Regions from separate parts of the Pseudomonas sp. GW704-F2 genome, predicted to be linked through region 1. Evidence: predicted binding sites of a transcription regulator. Region 1 holds the regulator's gene; each other region holds the start of a gene.
The links. Region 1 encodes FliA, which starts transcription of late flagellar genes. Its sites were predicted from a motif close to CTAAAGTTTNNNNNNNNNNNGCCGNTAA; they were not measured.
Positions count from the first base shown of each region.

Region 2: flgM (flagellar biosynthesis anti-sigma factor FlgM) is a predicted target of FliA. The motif match lies at 2,560-2,587, and genes of this name have one in related genera.
Region 3: motA (flagellar motor stator protein MotA) is a predicted target of FliA. The motif match lies at 3,246-3,273, and genes of this name have one in related genera.
Region 4: AC07W0_RS21685 (methyl-accepting chemotaxis protein) is a predicted target of FliA. The motif match lies at 3,132-3,159, and genes of this name have one in related genera.

Region 1 covers NZ_JBWKXO010000063.1:3,366-8,405, reverse strand. The annotation lists gene AC07W0_RS29100 (chemotaxis protein CheA) at 1-99, opposite strand, end outside; gene AC07W0_RS29095 (protein phosphatase CheZ) at 111-899, opposite strand; gene AC07W0_RS29090 (chemotaxis response regulator CheY) at 918-1,292, opposite strand; gene fliA (RNA polymerase sigma factor FliA) at 1,461-2,201, opposite strand; gene fleN (flagellar synthesis regulator FleN) at 2,198-3,031, opposite strand; gene flhF (flagellar biosynthesis GTPase FlhF) at 3,137-4,453, opposite strand; gene flhA (flagellar biosynthesis protein FlhA) at 4,465-5,040, opposite strand, start outside.
Region 2 covers NZ_JBWKXO010000044.1:3,654-8,693, forward strand. The annotation lists gene cheR (protein-glutamate O-methyltransferase CheR) at 1-661, opposite strand, end outside; gene AC07W0_RS26090 (chemotaxis protein CheV) at 704-1,636, opposite strand; gene flgA (flagellar basal body P-ring formation chaperone FlgA) at 1,718-2,482, shown strand; gene flgM (flagellar biosynthesis anti-sigma factor FlgM) at 2,624-2,947, shown strand; gene AC07W0_RS26105 (flagella synthesis protein FlgN) at 2,996-3,466, shown strand; gene AC07W0_RS26110 (flagellar brake protein) at 3,563-4,312, shown strand; gene AC07W0_RS26115 (MFS transporter) at 4,371-5,040, opposite strand, start outside.
Region 3 covers NZ_JBWKXO010000005.1:33,971-39,010, forward strand. The annotation lists gene orn (oligoribonuclease) at 1-116, opposite strand, end outside; gene rsgA (small ribosomal subunit biogenesis GTPase RsgA) at 225-1,256, shown strand; gene motB (flagellar motor protein MotB) at 1,306-2,322, opposite strand; gene motA (flagellar motor stator protein MotA) at 2,326-3,177, opposite strand; gene AC07W0_RS05875 (HDOD domain-containing protein) at 3,344-4,879, shown strand; gene rhdA (thiosulfate sulfurtransferase) at 4,937-5,040, shown strand, end outside.
Region 4 covers NZ_JBWKXO010000028.1:49,025-54,064, reverse strand. The annotation lists gene AC07W0_RS21700 (HIT family protein) at 1-210, opposite strand, end outside; gene AC07W0_RS21695 (hypothetical protein) at 396-800, shown strand; gene AC07W0_RS21690 (AAA family ATPase) at 864-1,400, shown strand; gene AC07W0_RS21685 (methyl-accepting chemotaxis protein) at 1,467-3,092, opposite strand; gene AC07W0_RS21680 (TolC family outer membrane protein) at 3,243-4,586, opposite strand; gene AC07W0_RS21675 (DHA2 family efflux MFS transporter permease subunit) at 4,610-5,040, opposite strand, start outside.

The DNA of each region.
Region 1 (5,040 bases):
GCTTTCCAGCTCGACCAGTTGTTCGGACAGTTGCTCTAAAATTTCGCCGGCCTCTACAAGGAAATCCTGAAGGATTTCTTCATCGGCGCCGAAGCTCATGGGTGTGCTCCTTAGAAGCCTAAACTGGATAACAGGTCATCTACGTCATCCTGACCTGACATAACGTCTTCACGTTTATCGGCATGAATCTGCGGACCTTCACCCTTGGCGAGATGTTTTTGTGGATCTTTTTCCGAGAGGATCGCTTCGCGGTCATGTTCGATGCCGGCGAAACGATCGACTTGGCCTGCCATAAGCACCAATTTGAGCAAGTTGCTTTCCACTTCGGTGACCAATTGGGTCACGCGCTTGATCACCTGACCGGTGAGGTCCTGGTAATCCTGGGCGAGCAGAATGTCATTGAGGTTGCTGGACACCGTGTGGTTGTCCTGTTCGCTGCGCGACAGGAAACCCTCGACCCGACGGGCCAACTCACGAAACTCCTCAGCCCCCACTTCCCGACGCATGAAACGGCCCCAGTCAACGCTGAGCGCCTGGGCTTCATTGGCCATGCCGTTGACCAGGGGCGTGGCGTTTTCCACCAGGTCCATGGTGCGGTTGGCCGCCGCTTCAGTCAGCCTGACCACATAGGACAGGCGTTCAGTGGCATCGGTGATTTGCGAAATTTCTTCAGCCTGGGGCATGTGCGGGTCAATCTGAAAATTGACGATCGCACTGTGCAGCTCGCGCGTGAGCTTGCCCACTTCCTGATACAGGCCGCGGTCACGGGTCTGGTTAAGCTCATGGATTAACTGCACCGCGTCGCCGAAATGGCCTTTTTCAAGGCTCTCGACCAGCTGGTGAGCATGCTTTTTCAGGGTCGACTCAAAGTCCCCCTGTGACGTTTCTTTATGCTCCATAGCTCCCCCGCGATGGCATTAGCCGTGGATGCGTTCGAAGATTTTTTCGATCTTCTCTTTCAAGGCCAATGCAGTGAATGGCTTGACCACGTAGCCGTTGACCCCGGCCTGGGCGGCTTCGATGATCTGCTCACGCTTGGCTTCGGCGGTCACCATCAACACGGGAAGGCTGCGCAGTTTTTCATCGGCGCGCACATGGCGCAGCAAGTCGATACCGGTCATGCCGGGCATGTTCCAGTCGGTTACCAGAAAGTCGATGCTCCCGCTGTTGAGGATCGGAATCGCCGTAAGGCCGTCATCCGCCTCGACCGTGTTGGTGAACCCCAGGTCACGCAACAGGTTTTTTATGATCCGCCGCATCGTTGAGAAGTCATCAACGATGAGGATTTTCATGTTCTTGTCCAATTCGACCTCCAAGCAGTCTTAAAACGCGTCCAGCACCTGGACGCGCCATTTCAATCAACAGGCGTTACACAAAAAGGACTGCCCAGGGCACCACGAAACTCACCCGCGAAAACCAAGGGCCTCGCGGTAGTGTCTGCAGTGTCCCCACACTGCCTGTCAGCGCGCGCGCCACTCTCCCAGGCGTCCCCGCAAGCGGGCTGCGCACTGGCTGTGCAGCTGGCTGACACGCGATTCGCTGACCCCCAGGACCTCACCGATTTCCTTGAGGTTCAGCTCTTCGTCGTAGTACAGCGCCAACACCAGTCGCTCACGCTCCGGCAGATTGGCAATCGCGTCCGCCAGCGCCCCCTGAAAGCGTTCATCTTCCAGGTCGCGCGACGGTTCGAGATGAGCACTCGCGCCGTCCTCGTGCAGCCCTTCGTGTTCGCCGTCCTGCAACAGGTCGTCGAAACTGAACAGGCGGCTGCCCAAGGTATCGTTCAAAATCCCGTAATAATCGTCGAGACTCAATTGGAGTTCGGCCGCAACTTCGTGATCTTTAGCGTCGCGACCGGTTTTTGCTTCAATTGCACGAATTGCGTCACTGACCATGCGCGTATTGCGGTGTACCGAACGCGGCGCCCAATCCCCTTTACGCACTTCATCGAGCATCGCGCCACGGATACGGATACCCGCATACGTCTCGAAACTCGCACCCTTGCTCGCGTCGTATTTGGTCGACACTTCGAGCAGGCCGATCATGCCGGCCTGGATCAAGTCTTCGACCTGGACACTGGCGGGCAGGCGTGCCAGCAAGTGATAGGCAATGCGCTTGACCAGCGGCGCATAGCGCTCGATCAATTCGCCCTGGCGGTCACGTGCCGAATTTTTGTAAAGGTTATAGCCGCTGGCTGTCATAGCACCGGTCCTGCGCTCGTCTGATGCACCAATCGCTCGACGAAAAACTCCAGATGCCCCCGAGGGTTGGCGGGCAACGGCCAGGTATCGACCTTCTGAGCAATAGCCTTGAACGCCAACGCGCATTTCGAACGAGGGAACGCTTCGTAGACCGCACGCTGCTTTTGCACGGCCTTGCGTACACACTCGTCATAGGGAACTGCGCCGACGTATTGTAAGGCGACATCAAGAAAGCGATCAGTGACCTTGGTCAACTTGGCGAACAGGTTGCGTCCTTCCTGCGGGCTCTGGGCCATGTTGGCCAGCACGCGGAAGCGGTTCATGCCGTAGTCGCGATTGAGCAGTTTGATCAGGGCGTAGGCGTCGGTGATCGAGGTGGGTTCATCGCAGACCACCAGCAGGACTTCTTGCGCGGCGCGCACGAAGCTGACCACGGACTCGCCAATCCCGGCGGCGGTGTCGATCACCAGCACGTCGAGGTTGTCGCCGATATCGCTGAACGCCTGGATCAGGCCGGCATGCTGCGCAGGGCTCAAGTGGACCATGCTCTGGGTGCCCGAGGCGGCCGGCACGATGCGGATGCCTCCAGGGCCCTGCAGCAGCACATCGCGCAGCTCGCAACGACCCTCGATCACATCGGCGAGGGTGTGTTTGGGCGTGAGCCCCAGCAAAACGTCAACGTTCGCCAACCCAAGGTCAGCATCCAGCAGCATGACACGACGGCCAAGCTCTGCCAGGGCCAGGGACAAATTCACTGACACGTTAGTTTTCCCGACGCCACCTTTGCCGCCGGTCACCGCGATCACCTGTACGGGATGCATGCTGCCCATTTTAATTCTTTACCTTGTCTTGCTTAGACGCAGGCTACATGGCTTGGCCGCGTGAATCGCTTGCAGACCATCGATGTAGATACATTTCATGGTGTTCATGCTGCCTCAACCCACCCGCTTTGCCGGGTTGTGGTAAAGGTCAGCGAACATATCGGCCATCGCTTCCTCGCTAGGCTCTTCTTGCATTTGCACGCTGACGGCACGGCTGACCAACTGATGACGGCGCGGCAGATGCAAATCATCCGGAATCCGCGGCCCGTCGGTCAGGTAGGCGACCGGAAGTTCATGACTGATAGCCAGGCTCAGCACCTCGCCCAGGCTCGCGGTTTCGTCGAGCTTGGTGAGGATGCATCCGGCCAGGCCGCAGCGCTTGTAGCTATGGTACGCAGCGGTAAGAACTTGTTTTTGGCTGGTGGTTGCAAGCACCAGGTAATTTTTTGCCTTGATGCCACGCCCGGCCAGGCTCTCCAGCTGCATGCGCAACGCCGGATCGCTGGCTTGCAGGCCGGCGGTATCGATCAGCACCACACGCTTGCGCAACAACGGATCGAGGGCATTGGCCAGGGACTGGCCCGGGTCGACGTGGGTCACCGACACATTGAGGATGCGGCCCAGGGTCTTGAGTTGCTCCTGGGCACCGATGCGGTAGCTGTCCATGCTTACCAGCGCAATGTTCTGGGCGCCGTACTTGAGCACGTAGCGCGCCGCCAGCTTGGCCAGCGTGGTGGTCTTGCCCATGCCGGCAGGGCCGACCATGGCGATCACGCCGCCCTCTTCCAGGGGTTCGAGTTCCGGGGTGACGATCATCCGCGCCAGGTGGGCCAGCAACATGCGCCAGGCCTGGCGAGGTTCTTCGATTTCGGTGGTCAGCGCCAGCAGGTCGCGGGACAACGGGCCGGACAGACCGATGCGTTGCAGGCGACGCCACAGGTTGGCCTGTTGCGGCTTGCTGCCTTGCAGTTGGGTCCAGGCCAGCGAACCGAGCTGCACTTCCAGCAGCTCGCGCAGGCCGTTGAGCTCAAAGCGCATCGAGTCGAACACACGCTGGTCGACTGCAGCGGCCGGGGCAGGCGCGGCAGGACGCGGCGGTTCGATGAACGTCGGCTCGACCAGCGGCTCGGCGGCGGTCAGCGGCAGGCCGGCGAACAACTGGCGATTGGTGGTCGCATCGCTGTCGCCGCGCATGCTCAGTTCGGCCTGGGCCGAGACAATGCGCGAGGCCGTCTTGCGCAGCTCGTCTTCAAGCTCCATGTTCGGGACACGCGGGGCCAGCGCCGAAGGGGTGTAATCCAGGGCAGCCGTCAGCTCGACACCGCCGGCAATACGACGGTTACCGATAATCGCAGCGTCGGCGCCCAGCTCGTCACGTACCAGTTTCATGGCCTGACGCATATCGGCGGCGAAAAAACGCTTTACTTGCATAACCCACTACCTCAGCCGTTGGGCCCTACTGTCGCGACGATAGTCACTTGCTTGTTGTCAGGGATTTCCTGATAAGCCAAAACGTGCAAATTCGGCACTGCCAGGCGTCCAAACCGCGACAACATCGCCCGAACCGGGCCTGCCACCAGCAGAATCACCGGCTGGCCCTGCATTTCCTGACGCTGCGCTGCTTCGATCAACGAACGCTGCAGTTTTTCAGCCATGCTTGGCTCCAGCAGAACGCCCTCTTCCTGGCCCTGTCCTGCCTTCTGAATACTATTGAGCAATATTTGTTCCAACCTTGGCTCCAAGGTGATCACAGGCAGCTCAGACTCAATCCCTACAATGCTTTGTACGATAGCGCGGGATAATCCAACGCGCACGGCGGCCACCAACGCGGCAGTATCTTGACTCTTGGCGGCATTGTTGGCGATGGCCTCGGCGATGCTGCGAATGTCGCGCACCGGCACCTGTTCGGCCAGCAGCGCCTGCAGCACCTTGAGCAATTGCGACAGCGACAGCACGCCCGGCACCAGCTCTTCGGCGAGCTTGGGCGAGGCTTTGGCCAGCAAACCCATTAGTTGCTG
Region 2 (5,040 bases), on a different contig from region 1:
GCACGTTACGGCAGAACACCATGTCGAACTTGCCCAGGCTGGCGTAGCTGTCGAGCAGGTTGAACGAGCGAAACTCCACCCGGTTCTTGATCGGCGCCTTGACCGCCCAGCGCCCCGCCCCTTTCGGGTCGAAGTAACGCTGCAGGCGTTCCGGGGACAAACCGCGGCCCAAGGCCAGGCTGTCGTACTCGCCGGTCTTGCAGTTAGTGAGCATGGTGCCCGACAGATCGGTGGCGACAATTTGCGCGCCGGCCTTCAACTGGCCCATGTTCGTCCGTTCGAACTCGTCGATCGCCATCGAAATCGAGTACGGTTCCTGCCCCGAGGAACAGGCTGCCGACCAGATCCGCAAACGCTGACCCGGGCTGGCCTTGATCGCCTCGGGCAGCACTTTGCTCTTGAGTACCTCAAAGGGGTAGGTGTCGCGAAACCATAGGGTTTCGTTGGTGGTCATGGCATCGACCACCATTTCCTTGAGCCCGCTGCGCGGCTGGCTCTGAATCCGCTGGACCAACTCACCGAGGGACTTGATGCCCTGCTGTTCCATCAGTTTGTTGAGACGGCTGGATACCAGATACTGCTTGTTTTCACCGAGCAATATGCCACAGGCTTTTTCCAGGAAGACCCGGAACTGTTCGAAATCCAAATTACCCGTAGACAATGATACCGCCTCTTAAATCGTGTGACCGCCAGGGAAATTCCCCTAGCCGTGATCTGCTGCCTTGATCCGGTCGACTACCCGGGATGCCAGGTCATCAGGGCGGAACTTAGCCAGGAAGTCGTCAGCACCAACCTTCTTGACCATCGCCTGATTGAATACGCCCGACAACGAAGTATGCAGGATGATATGCAATTTTTGCATGCGTGGATCGTTGCGTATTTCAGCCGTGAGGGTATAGCCGTCCATTTCCGGCATCTCGATGTCGGAAATCATCATCAAGAATTCTTCTTCCGGCTTCTTGCCTTCATCCACCAGTTTGCGCAGGTAATCCAGCGCCTGGCGGCCATCGTTGAGCGCCACCACCTCAACGCCGATGGTTTGCAGGCAACGGGTCACCTGTTTGCGCGCCACCGAGGAGTCGTCCACCGTCAGCACCCGCAGCGAAACCGCCTTGTGCGCCGTTTCGGCATCGACGACGCCAACCGAAATCGCTTCGGAAGTCGGTGCGACTTCGGCGAGGATTTTCTCCACGTCGATGATTTCGACCAACTGGTTGTCTACTCGCGTCACCGCCGTGAGGTAGTGATCGCGACCGGTGCCCTTGGGCGGCGGATGGATCTCTTCCCAGTTCATGTTGACGATACGTTCCACCGAGCGCACCAGGAAACCCTGGGTCTTGGTGTTGTATTCGGTAATGATCACAAACGGGTTCTCGCGGTCTTGCAGGCCGGCCGAACTCGTGGCCAATGCCAGGTCGAGAATCGGGATGGTCGCGCCACGGATGTTGGCTACGCCACACACCACCGGGCTCGACTTGGGCATGATCGTCAGCTTGGGACACTGCAGCACTTCCCGCACTTTGAACACATTGATGCCATAGAGCTGCTTGCCGTCCAGGCGAAAAAGCAACAACTCCAGGCGATTCTGCCCTACCAGCTGTGTACGCTGGTTTACTGAATCCATTACACCTGCCATGCCCAGACTCCTACGCTAAAACCTTTGGGGGTACGACGCGCACCCAACACTAAACGGCACGAGCTTTGCTTTTTATTGGCTATGGATATGAAAACGACAGTTTCCCGACGCACCCGCCACTCACGGTATCGCAGATTGCTCTGCGCCTGGATGGCGTTGTTTGCCGTGGGCGCAGGCATCACTGCCCGCGCCGCCGACGTCACCTTGCCTGATCTACTTATCGGCGTCACCCAAGGCTTTCTTGAATTCACTGTAGAAGATTATCTGGCAACCACCCAGACGCCAGGACGCTATGAAATCCAGGTCAACCAATTGGATCCGCGCCTGCGCATGCCGATGTGCGACAAGGAATTGACAGCCAGCCTGGAAAGCCCGGCCCAGCCCATTGGTCGCGTGACGGTCAAGGTGCGCTGTGAAGGGACCTCGCCCTGGACCGTGTTCGTGCCCGCCCAGGTCAAACTGTTCCGCGATGTCGTCGTGGTGTCGCGGCCGCTCAAACGCAGCGGAATCATCGGCTATGAGGATGTCATCTTGCGCGAGCGGGACATCAGCCTGATCAACCAGGGTTACCTGACGTCAGTGGACCAGGCTGTCGGGCAACGATTGACCCGACCAATGGTCGCCGACCAGGTCATCACCCTGGTCCATCTTGAACAGGCAGAAGTCATTCGCAAGGGCGACCAGGTCATCATTTCCGCCAGCAGCGGCGGGCTGAATGTGAAAATGCCGGGCGAAGCGCTGTCCAACGGCGGCATGAGCGAACAGATCCGGGTCAAGAACCTCAATTCCAACCGCGTCATCAAGGCACGGGTCACCGCGCCGGGCCAAGTCGAGGTGGCTTTATAGATCACTGGAATAGGACGCCAGCTTTTCCTACACTGTACGCCTGACGTTCGTGCATGCAGGTTTATTGTCAATCGCGCCTAAAGTTTGTCCGGGTATGGCCGAAACCATGGCAAGCGTCCAAATACCCAGAGGTTTTTTATCATGGTCATCGATTTCAGCCGTTTGAATAACGCCCCGGCTTTGCCAGGCACTACGCGCACCAGCGGCACCAAGGACAGCGTAGACGCCAAGGCCCAGCCTCTGCCCGCCAAAGCGGAACAGGCCGGCGCCAGCCAAAGCGGGGAATCCGTACACCTGAGCAATGAGGCTCAACAGTTGCAGAAGGTCACTGACTCGCTGCGCGATCAACCCGTCGTCAATCAAGCCCGTGTGGCCGAATTGAAACAGGCAATCGCCGATGGCAGCTATAAAGTCGACAGCAACCGTGTAGCCAGCAAGCTGCTTAACTTCGAAGCCGAGCGCTAGGCAAAGGCCTGCGCCAGGCTTTTGGACGCTTAAAACCCAAGGCCAGCCATGCACCACGACGAAAATCTGCTTCAACTGATCATTGATGATCTGGCGCCGACGCAACAATTGCTCGAGCTGCTCAAAGAAGAATCCTTGGCCCTCTATGGCCGGGATATGCCGCTGCTGGAAGAAATCCTGGCGCGCAAGCAGTCGCTGATTGTCCTGCTGGAACAGCACGGCAAGAAGCGTAGCCAGATTCTCGTCAGCCTCGGCCTACCGGCAGATCAAGACGGCCTCGCTCAGTTGGCCAGTCATTCCTCGGTCGGCGATCGGTTGCTGGCCCAAAGCAAAGAACTCAATCAATTACTCACCCAGTGTCAGGAAGCCAACCTGCTCAACGGTCAGTCGATCCAGCTTCAGCAAGCCACGACCGCCAATCAGTTGCGCATACTCCATGGCGGCGAACCTCCGGCCCTGTATAACGCCCAAGGCTCTACCTCGCGCCTGGTCAAGCCAAGCACCCGCAGCCAAGCCTGACGTCGGTTTAACGTGCGCCCTATCCAAGGCGTGCGACATACTGGCAAAATGATGGTTCTTGCGTGTAGTCGTATTTTGTCAGGAGATGGAAGAACCGTGTTCAACGCCCTTAATGCGGAAGAAGCTCCGCAGCCACCCAAGGTGTTCACCACGCCTCTGGAAATCGCTGGCACCTTGCGCATGCTGCAAGAAAGCCATGACCCGCTGATCATCACCTTCCATGAACGCAGCCAGCGCTTTCAAAGCTACCTGGTCGACGTCGACCGGGACAGCAAAACCCTGGCCCTGGACGAAATGATCCCCCGCGATGGCGAACGCTACCTTGAGAATGGCGAACCCTTCCGCATCGAAGGCTTTCACGACGGCGTGCGCGTTGCCTGGGAAAGCAACGGCACCCTGAGCATCAGCGAAAAAGGCGGCCACCGTATCTACAGCGGCAACATGCCGGACGAAGTGGTCTACCATCAGCGCCGCAATGCGTTCCGCGCCGCGCTGAAACTCGCGCAATTGGTGAATATCGAGTTGGGCGGCGAGAAACTCAAGGCGCCGGTCAGCGGTAAGCTGCTGGATATCTCCGCCACCGGCTGCAAATTGCGCTTTGAAGGCGATATTTCCGAGCGCCTGCAGTTGGGCCAGGTCTACGACCGTTTTATCGCCGCACTGCCCTTTGGCAGCATGACCACCTCGGTCGAACTGCGTTACCTGCACTTCGAAGAGAAGATCAACACCACCTTCGCCGGCGTGCGCTTCCACAACATGAGCGGCCTGGTGCAGCGCCAGGTCGAGCGTTTTGTGTACCAGTTGCAACGCGAAGCACGACGTTTCGATAAAGACGACGATTTTTAAGCATTCAGATCGCAATAAAAAACGGGCAGACCCTTTGGGGATCTGCCCGTTTTTGCATTCAGGGGCGTGCCCTGCTCAGGCCGTGGGGATGCTCATCCGGGCCCGGTGGTTCCGGCGGCCCTTCGAAGAGCGGCTCATCCGCCGGTGATTCCGCGTCGGTTTCAGGCTCGGGCTCGACAACCGCCGTCTGCATCTGCTCCTGCACCATCTGCTCATCGACCCGCGGATCGAGGGCCGCCACCAGCGGCGAGCTGGACATGCTGTCAGGCATTGCCACGTGCTGCAGCGGTGCATCGTCGACCTGATGCAGGTTGGTCACCGCTTTAGGCCGGATACGCCACACCAGGATCAGCGCGCACAGGCTGAAAAACGCGTACAGCATCTGGCTGCCAAACAGCTTCATCACCACACCGGCCAGCAACGGCCCGATACTGGCGCCCACGCCATAGGTCACCAGCAGCATGGCCGTCAGCGATACCCGACGATCACCTTCGACGTGGTCGTTGGAAAACGCCACGGCCAGCGGGTACAGGCAGAACTGCACCAGCGAACACAGGAACCCGGCCACGAACAGCACTTCCAGCGGCACCTTGCTCAGGATCGCCAACGGCAATGCCGCCACCGCCAGGCACAGGGCGAAGCAGCGAATCAACAGTGCGCGATCGTAACGGTCCGACAGCCAGCCCAACGGCCACTGCACCACCAACCCGGCAAAAATGCAGCTACCC
Region 3 (5,040 bases), on a different contig from region 1:
AAGGTGTTGAGGTTGCTGTCGGTGACAATGGTCGCCATCTCGATGATGACGTCGGTGTCGGGGTTCAGACCGGTCATTTCCAGATCGATCCAAATCAGATTCTGTGGGTTTTGCATGGCTTGATTCTCTTGGCACCTTGGCGTAGCTGCGCAGTTTAGCAGGCGGGGCCGTGCTAGACTCGCGACCGTTTCACCCAACCTTTGCATTATCGACACGGAACACCAATGGCCAAACGCCAGCTCAACCGTCGCCAAAACTGGCGCATCGAAAAGATTCAGGGCGAACGCGCCGCACGCGCCGCCAAACGTGAATCCTCCGCCGTGGAAGCGCTCGAGGGCGGCGACCTGGGCCCCGAACAAACGGGCCTGGTGATCGCGCACTTTGGTGTGCAGGTCGAGGTCGAGGCGCTCGAAGGCGAACTCGCCGGCCAGGTCTTCCGCTGCCACCTGCGCGCCAACCTGCCGGCGCTGGTGACCGGCGACCGAGTGGTGTGGCGTGCCGGCAACCAAGGCATCGGCGTGATCGTCGCGCAACTGCCCCGCACCACCGAACTGCGCCGTCCCGACAGCCGCGGCCAGTTGAAGCCGGTGGCGGCCAACGTCGACATGATCGTCATCGTCTTCGCACCGCTGCCCGAGCCCCATGCCAACCTGATCGACCGTTACCTGGTCGCCGCCGAGCATGCCGGCATTCGCCCGCTGTTGTTGCTGAACAAGTTCGACCTGATCGACGAACAGAACGCCCCGGCGCTCAACGCGTTGCTGGCGGTCTACCGCACCCTGGGTTACCCGGTGCTGGAAGTGTCGGCTCATCACGGCAATGGCATGGAACAGCTGCAACACCAGTTGGACGGGCGCATCAGCGTGTTCGTCGGCCAGTCTGGCGTGGGCAAGTCCTCGCTGGTCAACAGCCTGCTGCCGGAAGTCGACACCCGTGTCGGCCCGCTGTCGGAGCTGTCCGGCCAGGGCACCCACACCACCACCACCGCGCGGTTGTTCCACTTCCCCGGCGGCGGTGAGCTGATCGACTCCCCAGGCATTCGTGAATTCGGCCTCGGCCATGTCAGCCGCAGCGACGTGGAAGCCGGTTTCATCGAGTTCAACGACCTGATCGGCACCTGCCGCTTCCGCGACTGCAAACACGACCGCGAACCCGGTTGTGCCCTGCTCAAGGCGTTGGAAGATGGCCGCGTGCAGCAGCAACGGATGAACAGCTATCGGTCGATTATTGCGAGTTTGCCCGAGAGCAGTTACTAAACAGCACATACGACAAGGCCGCGTTTATCGCGGCCTTGTCGTATACAGCTTACGATCCCGTACCCGGCACCGTAGGGTCTTTCATCCCGCCACCCTCGAACAGGTTCAGCTTCTGCCGCAACTCATGCGCCGGCAACGGCTCCTGCCCCGGCGGGATCGCGTTCGGGTCGGCCGGTGCTGCGCCCTGCGTGCCCGTATCTGGGGGCTGTGGCGGTGGCGGCTGATCACCTTCAATCGCGCGCTGGGCCTTTTTGGTCAGCACGACGATATCGATCCGACGGTTGATCGGGTTGAATGGGTCCTTCGAATCAAACAGCTGCGACGAAGCGAAACCCACCACCCGCGCCACCTGCGAGTCCGGGTAGCTGCCAGCCACCAGCGCACGTCGGGCGGCGTTGGCGCGGTTGGCCGAAAGCTCCCAGTTGCCGAAGTCGCCCTGCCCCGAATACGGCTTGGCATCGGTGTGGCCGCTGATGCTGATCTTGTTCGGCACCGCCTTGATGGTGTCGGCCATGGCCAGCAGGATGTCTTCAAAGTACGGCTTCAACCGCGCACTGCCAGAGTCGAACATCGGCCGGTTGGCGGCGTCGGTGATCTGGATGCGCAAGCCATCCGGCGTGATTTCGAAGGAAATCTGATCCTTGAATTTCAGCAACTGCGGGTTTTCTTCGACCTTGGTCTGCAATTCCTTCAGCAACAATTCGAGGCGTTCCTGCTCGACCTGTTCGGCCAGGCTCTCGACGGTGTCGCGCTCGATCGGAATTTTTTCCTGCGGCGCCTCGGTCTTGACCTCAGGGTTGATGGTGCGCTCCGGCGCCAACTGCGGCGAACCGCCCAGGTCGATCACGAAGGGTGTGCCGCTTTCCGAGAAGCCGATCGGGTCTTTGAAGTAACCGGCGATGGCGATCTTCTGCTCGGGGGTCGCGGTGGACATCAGCCACAGCACCAGGAAGAACGCCATCATCGCCGTTGCAAAGTCGGCGAAGGCGATTTTCCAGGCGCCACCATGGTGCCCCGCAGCGAAGCGCTTGACGCGCTTGATGATTATCGGCTGGTTGTTTTCCATGGCTTAGCGACCGCGAACCGCTTGTTCCAACTCGGCAAAGCTCGGGCGATGTTTCGGGTACAGCACCTTGCGACCGAATTCCACCGCCAGCGAAGGCGGCATGCCGGAGGCCGAAGCCACCAGGCTGGCCTTGATCGCTTCATACAGATTGACTTCTTCCTTGGCATCGTGGGCCAGGGAGGTGGCGAGCGGACCGAAGAAACCGTAGGCCGCGAGAATACCGAAGAACGTACCCACCAGCGCCGCACCTACGTGCATGCCGATGGCCGCCTGGTCGCCCTCGCCGAGGGAGGCCATGGTCACCACGATACCGAGTACCGCCGCAACGATACCGAAGCCGGGCATGCCGTCGGCAATACCGGTGACGGCGTGGGACGGGTGCTCCAGCTCTTCCTTGAGGCTGAACAGTTCCATGTCGAACAGGCCTTCCAGCTCGTGGGGAGCCATGTTGCCGGAGGACATGATGCGCAGGTAATCGCAGATGTAGGCGGTCATGCGCTCGTCTTTGAGCACTGCCGGGTACTTGGCGAAAATCGGGCTCGCTGCAGCGTCTTCGATGTCCGCTTCGATGGCCATCATGCCTTCACGGCGACTCTTGTTGAGGATCTCATAAACCAGGCCCAGCACTTCCATGTAGAAGGTGTGGGAGAAGCGCGAGCTGAACATGCCCAGCGACTTCTTGATCACGTGCATGGTCATGTAGCCGGGGTTGGCCTGCAAGAATGCGCCGAATGCCGCGCCGCCAATAATCATCACTTCGAAGGGCTGGATCAACGCTGCAATCTTGCCGTGAGACAGGACATAGCCACCGAGCACACTTGCAAAGACGACGATGATGCCGATTATTTTAGCCATAGGGGTTTTGTACTTGCGCCGTCGGGTTCATGGACATATTTGGGGTAACTGAAAAACTCTTGTTCTACTTATCGGCAAAACTGCGCCAGACTATAGGCCGTCAAGGCGAAAAGCCAGTTCGGCCCGTTCAGGGCGTGTTGAAGTAAGTGATGATCGCGCCCCAATCATGGCCAATGAAAAGACAGCCCCATCTGTAAGACCCATCTCTCTCGCCGCTTGGATCAAGTGCCTGGACGAAGTCCGGTTGCCCGTTCCCCAGGCCAGCCACGAGCGCGTGTGCAAAGCCATCCGCGATAGCCGCAGTTCTTTGCGAGATATTGCCGAGCTGATGCAGAACAGCCCGTCGCTGGTACTCAGCGTAATGCGCGAGGCCAACAGCCACACCCATGGCAGCATGGCGGAACCGGCAGAAAACCTTGAGGTGGCGCTTAACCGTCTCGGCCTCAAACGCGCCGAGGACCTGCTGGAACGGCTGCCGTCGGTGCCGATGAATGAAATCCCCGTCGCCTTTCGCCAACTGGTGCTGGTCAGCCGCCACGCGTCGCAGCAAGCCAGCGGCTTGTTCGCCAGCCGCCTGGCGCGGTTGTGGCAAGACATTCATTGGGGCAGCCTGCTGTTCCTGGCGCCGTTGTGGCCGATGGCTGTGGCCTACCCCAAGCTCCTGGACGAATGGGAACTGCGGGTAATCCACAAAGGCCAATCGGCGCGTCAGGTCGAACAAGAATTGTTCGGCGTGCGCCTGCTCGACCTGTGCCTTGGCCTGACCGAAACCTGGCACCTGCCGATCTGGGTATCCCAGGGCTATCACCTGCTGCTGACCGAGCAACGCTTGCTGGTCAAGGCATTGCGCATCGCCCGGGAAGACGACCCACTGCGCCAGCAACAACTGCTGGATGCCGAACCCAGTTTGCGGCGCTGGCTGAACCAGCCGGCCAATACGGTGTTGCTGGCCAACGGCCTGGCGATGTCGGCCCAGGAATCCTGGACCTGCCCGCATACCGAGCGCTGGCAATACCTCACCGCGCTGTACCTGCAACAGCCGTTGAGCGAGGTGCAGCAACAGGTTCACCAGCAAGCGGTGATCAGCGCTCGCGCAACCCTGATGCCCGACCTCTGGCACCCGGCGCTGTCGCTGATCTGGCCGTGGAATGTACAGAAAATCCATCGCGGCCTGCTGCCCGCACCGCCGCCAACCGCCGAGGCCCTGGCCGTCTGGCGCAGCCGTTGCACCGAACTGCTGGTGGAGCCAAGCCGCTTCGCCAACGCCATGCACCTGACCACCTGCGCCAAGGATGCCCTGGAGGCCAGCGGCATGCAGCGCGTCTTGCTGTTCATGGCCGATCGCGCCCTGAGCACCCTGCGCGTCCACCAGGCCGCCGGCCTGCCGAAGGACGCCGCCAACTTGAGCCTGGACGTGGTCAACAGCACGCTGCTGCAACGCATGCTGGAAAAATCCGCCCAGGTGCGCCTCACGCCCGACAATCACGCGCAATTTGCCGCCCTGTTGCCGCCGATCCTGCGTCGCCTGTTCAACGGTGAACACCTGCTGTTGCGCTCACTGAGCTGCAACGGCCGGGTGGTCATGCTGATGATCGCCGACCAGGGCGGCGGGCCGTTCTCGGAAACCACCGTGCAGGCCTTTGGCAAAACCGCTCAATGCATCGAGAAAGCCCTGCACAGCTTTACCAACCGCACCGGCTGATGCTTGCGCTACAATCGCCCTCTTTTATCGCCAACATTTGTGCCCAGGAGACCTCACATGCCTGACTTCTCTGGCTTGCCGCTGGTGATCGAACCCAGCGACCTGCTTGGCCGCCTTGATGCCGACCAACTGATTCTGGTGGACCTCACCAGCGCCGCCCG
Region 4 (5,040 bases), on a different contig from region 1:
GAACATTACTTTGTAAGGGGAATACACCTTTGCCAGCAGACGCTCCGAGGTTTTCATCACCAAACCGAGAGATGACATGGCTTCGTCGCTCAAATCGCTGAGATCTGAAGCCGTCTCTTCAGATGAAATTATCAAATACCCGTCGTAACGTGAATCTCGCCGATGAGTCACTATCCAGTGAGTGTTGCTGAAAACTCTTAGCTCGTCCATGTAGCTCCAGTTAAACGACGTATTTATGTTGACGGTACAACCTACATTTCTTGCCCAACGATATGCAACCAATTGTCGCACGGCCCAAAGTCGTCTGGTCAAGACGGGTTTGCCATACGTTTACATTGCTGCGACGTTGGTTGATCCCGTTATCATAGGATTACTTCACGAAAGCAGATCCAGCTATGCCACGGTCGTCATTCGCCATCCGAGTTTTGTTCGCCTGTTGCCTTTTGGTCGCAACCACCAATCACATTCGAGCAGATTTTCAGCATGGGTTGCTCTGGGACTACGGATACGGGGCCAGCGCCTATTGGGCTAGCCGTATTTTCTGGGGGGCGCTTACGTTTTTTGACCCGCTGGCGGCACTGCTCCTTTTCATAAAACCAAGGGTGGGCATCATCCTTACAGCAGCAATCATTCTGGCTGACGTCGCCCATAACACCTATTACGTCGCATTGAACCAGCAGTGGCTGGAGCCGTTCTACCTGTCCCAGGTGGCGTTTCTTGTCGCGGTCTTTCTACTCTCGCCTATCGCCTGGAACTTCACCCGTCGTTGCGTAGCACTAATCAACACGATTCGATTGTGAAGTGTTCCAATGAGGGGCAGCGTCGCTCAGTATGATCAGGATGTTCAATGCGCAGGGGCTCCTATGCAGCGTGTCATGATTATTGGCCAACCAGGGTCAGGAAAAAGTACGCTGGCTCGGGCGATGGGCAAGCACACAGGTCTTCCGGTCATCCATATCGACACGATCCATTGGCAACCGGGATGGGTTGAGCGAAACACTGATGAGAAGACTCGCCTTTGTCACGAGGCCGAGGCTCGCGATCAGTGGATTTTTGAAGGTGGCCATTCGGCCACCTGGGATAACCGTATTGCCAGAGCCGACCTCTTAATATGGATTGATCGGTCGCCGGTACTTCGGTTTTGGCGTGTGTTTCTTAGAACTTTGACCCAGCGTGGTAGCACTCGCCCCGACCTTCCAGAGGATTGCCCAGAGCAGCTAAAGAACCTTCTAGCGCTTTTCAACTTCATGTGGACTACCCGTAAATCGGCGCGTGCCAAGATGAGGCAGCTTGCGACAACGGCGCCCTCAACATGTCACGTCGTCTGTCTGCGATCCAACCGTCAAACCAGGCAATTTCTATCGAGTATTCGGGACGTGCGTTGCGGACGGTCGTCGTGAAAAGTCCAGGTTCCGACAAAGCCGCTGCGTGCACGCCCTTAGCCGGCGTGTGTCTTACGCCAAGGATCAAGTCCGAAAGCCTCCCACCAGCCCGCTCAGCTCCGCAGCCAAGCGTGACAGCGCATGGCTCGCTGCGTTGGTCTGTAAGGCGCCCGCCGCGGATTGCGCCGACAGGTCGCGGATCGCCAACAGGTTGCTGTCGACCTCACGCGCAACCTGGGCCTGTTCTTCGGCGGCACTGGCAATCACCAGGTTGCGCTCGTTGATCTGGCCGATGGCCGCGAAGATATCCTCCAGCACCACCCCCGACGCCTGCGTGATTTCCAGCGTGCCTTGCGCCCGCGCCGTGCTGCTGCGCATCGAATCCACCGCGTGTTCGGCAGTGCTCTGCACGCTGGCAATCATCTGTTCGATCTCGCGGGTCGATTCCTGGGTGCGGTAGGCGAGGGTGCGGACCTCGTCGGCCACGACAGCAAACCCCCGACCGGCTTCACCGGCCCGGGCTGCTTCGATCGCCGCGTTGAGGGCCAGCAGGTTGGTCTGCTCCGAGACGGCCCGGATCACGTCGAGCACCTTGCCGATGTTGCGCACTTCATTGGCGAGGTGCTGGATACGCTCGGCGCTGCCGTGAATTTCGGCGGTCATCGATTGCGTACCGCTGATGTTTTCGCGTACCTGCTGACGGCTTTTTTCCGACAGCGTATTGGAGGCGGTGGCCGCTTGCGAAGTCGACACCGCGTTGCGCGCCACTTCTTCGACCGCACTGGTCATCTGGTTCACCGCGGTCGCGGCCTGTTCCAGCTGCATGTCCTGCTGCTGGAGGCCACGGTTGCTTTCTTCGGTGACGGCGTTGAGTTCTTCAGCGGCTGAGGCCAACTGCGTGGCTGAGTCAGCGATCTGGATCAGTGTTTCACGCTGGCTGGCCTGCATGCGTTGCAGTTCAAGGAACAATTCGCCAATTTCGTTGCGGCCAGGCGAGACGACTTCGCGGGTCAGATCGCCCCCCGCAATGCGCTTGAAGTGCTCGCCGGCCGCGCGCAATGGGCGCAGGACGGTGCCCGAGATGAATACCCAGCAGACGACAGCGAGTGCCAGGGTCAGCAGGATCAAGGCAATGGCCAGGGTTTGCGAAGTCTGCAGCCGCGCAGCCGCCTCCGTGTTGATCTCCTGGGCACGGGCATCCAACGCGCCGACCAGCTTCACGCGAATCTCCTGAAGCTTGGTCATGCTGTTGCCGGCATCGATGTTGACTTGAAAATACTCTTCGGCGGAGCGCGCGCGCGTGGCGGCGCGTTGTCCGACGATGGCCGTGCCGTATACGGCGAACGCACGCTTGAGATCTTCGGCGAGGGCCTTCAACTGCGGGTCACGCAAGTCTGTGGTCGAGGCATTGACCTTGGCGATGGCGTCACTCCAGATCGCCTCACTGCGCACCAGCCGGGCTTCCGCGTCGTCGAAACGCCCGCCGACGGTCTCGATGAACGCCGAGGACACGTTGGCGCTGGTACGGATTGCCAGCAGCAACGCGTTGTTGATCCCGTCGATTTGTCGCGAGGTACGCCCCAACTCGTCAATGTGCTCGTGACTGCGTACCGCCGACCGCCAGCCGTTCAGGGTCGAGAACAACAGTGCAATAACGAACAGCAGCAGCACCCCGATCATCCCGGTGCGAATTTTCAGATGGGCAAACATGGGCATACTCCGCAGACCACTTAAGTAATAGTGATCGTGCTATCCGCATTCACGCAGTGAACTTGAACGGCAGAAGTGGGAACCTGTTCGATTATCGAACCCTGAATTCAATGGCTCAGGTACATGGGCTGAATGGGGCGCGCACCGGGTTCAATCGAGCAGGCGACTGACCTCACGCAGACGCGCGTCGTTCAGGTTCCCCGTCGACGCCAGCAGGTTGAGCTGCGCGAGCAGAATCGCGTAGCGTTGCTGGGCCAAACGTTGCTGGGTGTCCGTGACTTTCTGCTGTGCGTCCAGCACCTCCGTGTTGATGCGCGCACCGGCCTCGAAGCCGTGGGTCACCGACGTGAGGTTGACCTGGCTGGATTTCAGCGCCTGCTTGAGCGCCTGGTATTGGCTCATGCCGCTGGTCACTTGCAGGTAGGCCTGGCGGGCCATCAGCCCGGCGCTGCGGCGCGCATCTTCGAGTTCATCCAGGGCTTTGCTCTGCAACGCATGGGCTTCGCGCACGCGGCTGCTGGTACGGCCGCCGCCATACAGTGGCACGCTCAGTTTGACCCCGACCACCGTCTGGTTATAAGGATTCTCCGGCAGGGTGACGTCGTACACATCGCCGCCGACCGAGGCAAAACGGCCATGGGCGGCGATCAGGTCAAGCGTCGGCAAGTGGCCGGCTTGTTCCTTGTCGATGTCCATTTCGGCCAGGCGCTGGGCAATCTGCGCCCGCTGCACGGCGAGGTTGCCTTGTTGCGCGGTGGTGGCCCAGGCGCCGATCGCGGCGGGCACCGGAGCGCTGAATTGTGGCTCCTTGCCCGACCATGGGCGCGCCTGGGCGGCGGTCAATTGGGTGAGCGCTTCGGTGGTGATATCCAGCGCGCCGCGTGCGGCGATTTGCTCGGCGAAGGCCTGGTCGTATTTGGCCTGAACCTGTTCGAGCGCGTTGTGGGTGCTGGCGCCGTCGGCCAACAAACGCCGAGTGCGGTCCTGGCTCTCCTGCAGGGTTTGCAACTGTTGCGTGCGGGTGTTCAGCAGTTCCTGGTTAAGCAGTACGTCGAAGTAGGCGCGGGCGACACGCAGCATCAGGTCCTGGCGCGCCTGTTCGGTCTGCACCTCGCTGGCGCTGATCATCAGTTTGCTTTGGTCGTGGGCAACCACACTCTGCCAGCGCAACAGCGGTTGGGTGAGAACCACGGCATAGGCGTTGGTGTTATTGCGGTTGCGATGGTAGTCGGACGAATCCTCGGCATCGACCCACGCCGCGCCGCCGGTGACCGACAGGTCCGGTAACAGGTTGGCACGGCTTTGCGGTTCTTTTTCCGCGGTGGCCAATTGTTGCGCCTGCGCGGCGGCGAACTTCATGTCGTGGGTCAGCGCCTTCTGGTACAGCTGGTACAAGTCTTCCGCCGCCGCATTGGCCGGGCAGCAGGCGAGGCTGAGGCCGCACAGGAAAGTGAGCAGTGTGATCGGGTCGAGATGCAGCCCTGGAATACGCAAGGGGATGTGCTCCACTGGAGAAGTTATCGGCTGAGGGTGCTTCTGCGCATCATCAGCACCATGGGAATGCCGATGGCCATGACCGCGCCCAATGTGCCGAACAGCATGCTGAAGGCCAGCATTTGCGCTTGTTCACGCGCTTGCAGGTAAGGCATCAGGGCCAAGGCTTGTTGATGGCTTGCAAGGTTCAGGGACAGAAACAGCGGGTTGGATTCCACGCCGCCCCAGCCACTGGCAACCAGGCTGGACTCGGTCACATGCTCGGACAGCAGGCGATAGCGCTCCCACGAAAACCGCGTGAGCAGGGTCGCGGCAATGGCGATGCCGACGCTGCCGCCCAGCTGGCGCATCAGGTTGAGCACGCCCGAGGCGCCCGAGATCAACGTCAGCGGCAGACGGCGCATGGCCAGGTTGGTCAGCGGTACGAAGATCATGCCCAGGCCCAGGCCGCGAA